Regions from separate parts of the Clostridium sp. CM041 genome, predicted to be linked through region 1. Evidence: riboswitches for the same ligand, from Rfam matches in the RefSeq annotation. Region 1 holds a riboswitch; the other holds the start of a gene.
The links. Region 1 has a riboswitch for cobalamin ahead of cbiQ (cobalt ECF transporter T component CbiQ). Riboswitches for the same ligand answer to the same signal wherever they lie in the genome.
Positions count from the first base shown of each region.

Region 2: it holds a riboswitch for cobalamin, as region 1 does, so the genes downstream of both, ACWJJT_RS14910 (cobyric acid synthase) here and cbiQ (cobalt ECF transporter T component CbiQ) in region 1, are expected to answer to the same signal.

Region 1 is NZ_CM143648.1:1,841,579-1,843,788, reverse strand. Features, by position in the region: gene sigG (RNA polymerase sporulation sigma factor SigG) at 1-265, shown strand, start outside; cobalamin riboswitch at 435-608, shown strand; gene cbiQ (cobalt ECF transporter T component CbiQ) at 986-1,834, shown strand; gene ACWJJT_RS08630 (energy-coupling factor ABC transporter ATP-binding protein) at 1,847-2,210, shown strand, end outside.
Region 2 is NZ_CM143648.1:3,154,530-3,156,739, forward strand. Features, by position in the region: gene ACWJJT_RS14900 (site-2 protease family protein) at 1-83, shown strand, start outside; gene trmB (tRNA (guanosine(46)-N7)-methyltransferase TrmB) at 131-784, shown strand; cobalamin riboswitch at 959-1,143, shown strand; gene ACWJJT_RS14910 (cobyric acid synthase) at 1,279-2,210, shown strand, end outside.

The DNA.
Region 1 (2,210 bases):
TGAACCAATTTATCATGCTGGTGGAGATGAAATTTATGTAATGGATCAAATAAGTGACACCAAAAATTTAGATGATAATTGGCTTGAAAATATATCGATTAAAGAGGCAATGAAAAAATTAAATGTTAGAGAAAAGTTAATCTTAAATTTAAGGTTCTTCGATGGAAGAACTCAAATGGAAGTAGCAGGTGAAATAGGAATATCTCAAGCACAAGTTTCTAGACTTGAAAAAACTGCATTAAAGCACATGAGAAAGTACGTATAGGGTCCCCTAGTGGGTCCCTTTTTTTACTGTAGCATTTATTTCAGAATATAGTATAATGTATTATTTTGTGAAAGTTTGAAAAATATTATCTTTTTACAATTAAAGTAGTTGATTTTTTGTAATAATAAGTCTACTATGTAATGAGTACATGTGTGAAAGAATTATAAAAATTAAATAATAAAATATAGGTTTAAATTAATTAAAAGGGAATCAGGTTAAAATCCTGAACTATCTCGTAGCTGTAATAGATGAATTTAAGTGCATTATGCCACTCGAAAACGGGGAAGGCGCGCTTAAATAATGATTCTTGAGTCAGAATACCTGCCCATATTTTCGCACTACAAACTCTACGAGTGATAGAGAGGGCTTTATAATGAAAATTTGTTTGTTGATTTTATATGATTAAGCATATTTTTGAATCGTTTCCTTCTAACACTTTAGTTAGAAGGATTTTTGTTTTGTAGACAGGCCTATACTACGAATTGTCAAAACGAGCCTATAACATGATTAGGCAGAATATCATCGTTTTCGCCGGGTGCTTCAATGCGATTATAGTTACATTATCTGGCCTTGCATTTTTAAATCAGATTGTAGGTGTAATTGTTTACTATGCTTCATCTATTTTTATTATTCTAAAATCTCCCAGAATGCTGCCATGGGGTGAAAATTCAAAGGAGATGTGAAATGGGAAAAATTATTATTTTATGTGCCATTTTTCTAATGGTGGGCTTTTTCTTCAAATGGAAAAAAGGGGATGGGACACATAATCATCACCATGGAACCGGACATAAACACGGCGAAGGGTTTTCAATTGATTTTTATGCTTATACCTCTAAAATCAGACACTGGAATGCTACTTTTAAAGTATCTCTTTCTGTTGTGATACTGATTCTTTGCATTGTATTGGAAAATCCCTATGTATCCGTTGTGGTCATTATTGCAATGGGCTATCTGACCATTGTAAAAGGAGAGCTTCCAGTAAACGAATACTTGTCAATACTGGCGATTCCAATCATCTTTATCCTCCTTGGCACTTTTACAATTGCTATTGATTTTTCAAAGCAGCCAATGGGGCAGTATAACCTGTATCTTGGCTTCTGCTATGTGTTTACTTCTCAGGCAAAGCTTAAGGAAGTGGCGTTTTTGATTCTGAAAGTTTTTGCAGCTATAAGTGCCCTACAAATGATGACACTGTCAACTCCGTCCTCAGAGATTATATATGTGCTTCGAAAGGCACATGTTCCAAAGCTAATTGTAGAGCTGATGAACCTCATTTACCGTTATATTTTCATTTTAATGGATGTCTATACTAAAATGAAAAATTCCGCAGAATCCCGTCAGGGTTACTGTGATTTTAAGACTTCCTGCTATACATTTGGAAGCATTGCAAGCAATATGCTGGTTATTTCGCTTAAAAAGGCAAACGATTATTATGATGCAATGGAGGCCAGATGCTATGATGGCGATCTTATATTTTTGGAGGAAGATAAAAAGGTAGAGACAATACAGATTGCCTCTGCGGTAACATTTATAATTTTTTTGATTCTGATATGGGGCGTTACAAGATAGAAAGGAGCTATTATGGGGAAATCAATATTGAAGGTCGAAGATCTATACTACGTCTACGGAAATGGCAAGTCTGCATTGGACGGCGTAAGTGTGGATATCTATGAAGGTGAGAAAATCGCTGTTATTGGTTCTAATGGATCCGGAAAATCTACATTTTTCTTAAACATAAACGGTGTATTTACACCTGAACAGGGAAAAATAATTTACCGGGGTACTGTCGTTAATAAGAAGAATTTAAAAGGACTTCGAAAAAATATCGGGATTGTTTTTCAAGATGCGGACAATCAAATAATCGCATCTACAGTTAGGGCTGAAGTTGGATTCGGGCCAATGAATTTAAAGCTTCCAAAAGAGGAAGTACTCAAGCGAGTCGAGG
Region 2 (2,210 bases), 1.3 Mb from region 1:
GACAATCAGTTTTTACTTATATCGTGCAAGCGCCAGGGTTATGGTTATTTAAACAGTTTTTAAATATTGCAGGGATGTTTTAAATAAAAAGTAAATTTCATAAAAATTATAAATGTAGGGAGAAAAACATATGCGCTTAAGAAAAAAATATTGGGCTAGGCCAGAGCTGGAAACTAGTCATATTGTAATAACTGACCAATATGATCACAAAGGAAAATGGAATGAAGAATTTAAAAATAACAATGCAATTCATCTAGAACTAGGTTGCGGTAAAGGTAGATTTATATCAGAAAAGTCCAGGAGAGATCTTGATATCAATTTTGTAGGCATTGATTTAAAAGATGAGGTTCTGGTATTTGCCCTTAGAAAAGTAATAGAAGTAAGAGAAGTTGAAGGGGAACAAGACATAAATGTACGTCTTATGCCAATGAACATTATGCTTATTGATGATGTGTTTGCAAAAGATGAGATAAGCAGAATTTATATAAATTTTTGTAATCCTTGGCCAAAAGACAGACATAATAAAAGAAGATTAACTCATACTAAGTTCTTGACGAGCTATAAGAAATTCTTAAAACCGGGATCTGAAGTTTGGTTCAAAACAGATGATACAGAGCTATTCGAAGAATCAGTAGACTATTTCAAAGAGTGCGGGTTTGAAATATTATTTTCAACCTATGATTTGCATAAGAGTGATTTTAAAGATAATGTAGTTACAGAATATGAAGCTAAATTCACAGAAATAGGGAAACAAGCTATGTTTCTACAAGCAAAATTAATTTAGCGAATTTAACCATATGAGACTTAAGCATTTTAGATTCTTATTTATTGACAGGATTAACATAATGCTATAAACTTAATTACATAGAAATGTATTAAATTGAAAATTTTAATAATGAAACTTATGAATTATATTAGTTAAAAATGAATAGATTTGTTTAGGTGCCTTTTATTAATCAGCCAATAAAGTGGATGAAGTTACTTTAGTAGATGATTAGTAAGGTGAAAAGGGAATGTGGTGTAATTCCACAGCAGCCCCCGCTACTGTAATTGAGAGAAAATCTTTAATAACTACCTGAAAGGGAAAGTGATAAGAGAAAGTGTATCAAGAGCCAGGAGACCTGCCTAAATTAGTAATATTAAGCTTTCGGCGGGAAAGAACTGTAGAATTCAAGTTAGTGCAATGAAATATTTGTACATAACAGCAGGTGCGCAAGCTTGCTGTTTTTTTGTTGTGTGCCAAGTACGAATACAAGCAGGAAGAAAGGAGAAATAATAATGGCTAAAGTAATGGTTCAAGGAACCGCTTCATCAGTAGGAAAAAGCATATTAGTAACAGCACTTTGCAGAATTTTTGTGCAAGATGGGTTTTCAGTATGTCCTTTTAAGTCACAGAATATGTCATTGAATTCTTATATTACATTGGATGGAAAAGAAATGGGACGTGCGCAGGTGCTTCAAGCCTATGCGGCAGGATTGGAGCCAGAGGTATATATGAATCCGATTTTATTAAAACCTACCTCGGATAAAAAGTGCCAAATTATCGTTAATGGAAAGGTTTTTGGGAATAGTACAGCTATGGAATATCATAATATGAAATTGGAATTCAAAGACATGCTAAAAAAGCAGTTTGAAGAATTAGAGAAGAAGTTTGATATTATAGTAATGGAAGGAGCAGGTAGCCCAGCAGAAATTAATTTAAGAGATAGAGATATAGTGAATATGGGAATGGCGGAACTTATAGATGCACCTGTGATACTCGCAGGAGATATAGATAAGGGTGGAGTATTTGCGTCATTAGCAGGGACTTTGCTTTTGCTTAATCAGGCAGAGAAAAAAAGGGTTAAAGCCACTATTATTAATAAATTTAGAGGAGATTTAGAAATCTTAAAGCCAGGACTTACAATGCTTGAGGATATTATACATATTCCATGTGCAGGGGTAGTTCCTTATTTTAGATTGGAACTCGAAGATGAAGATGGTGCAGTAGAATTTAACAAAAAAATTACTGCAGCTATTGATATTGCTGTAATAAAGCTTCCACATATATCGAATTTTACGGATTTAGACGCATTAAAGGCTGAAGAAGATGTATCAGTTAGATTTGTTACAACTAAAGGAGAATTGGGCACGCCAGACCTCCTTATCATACCGGGAACAAAAAATACTATTGATGATTTAATTTCTTTAAGAAATTCAGGACTTGCAGA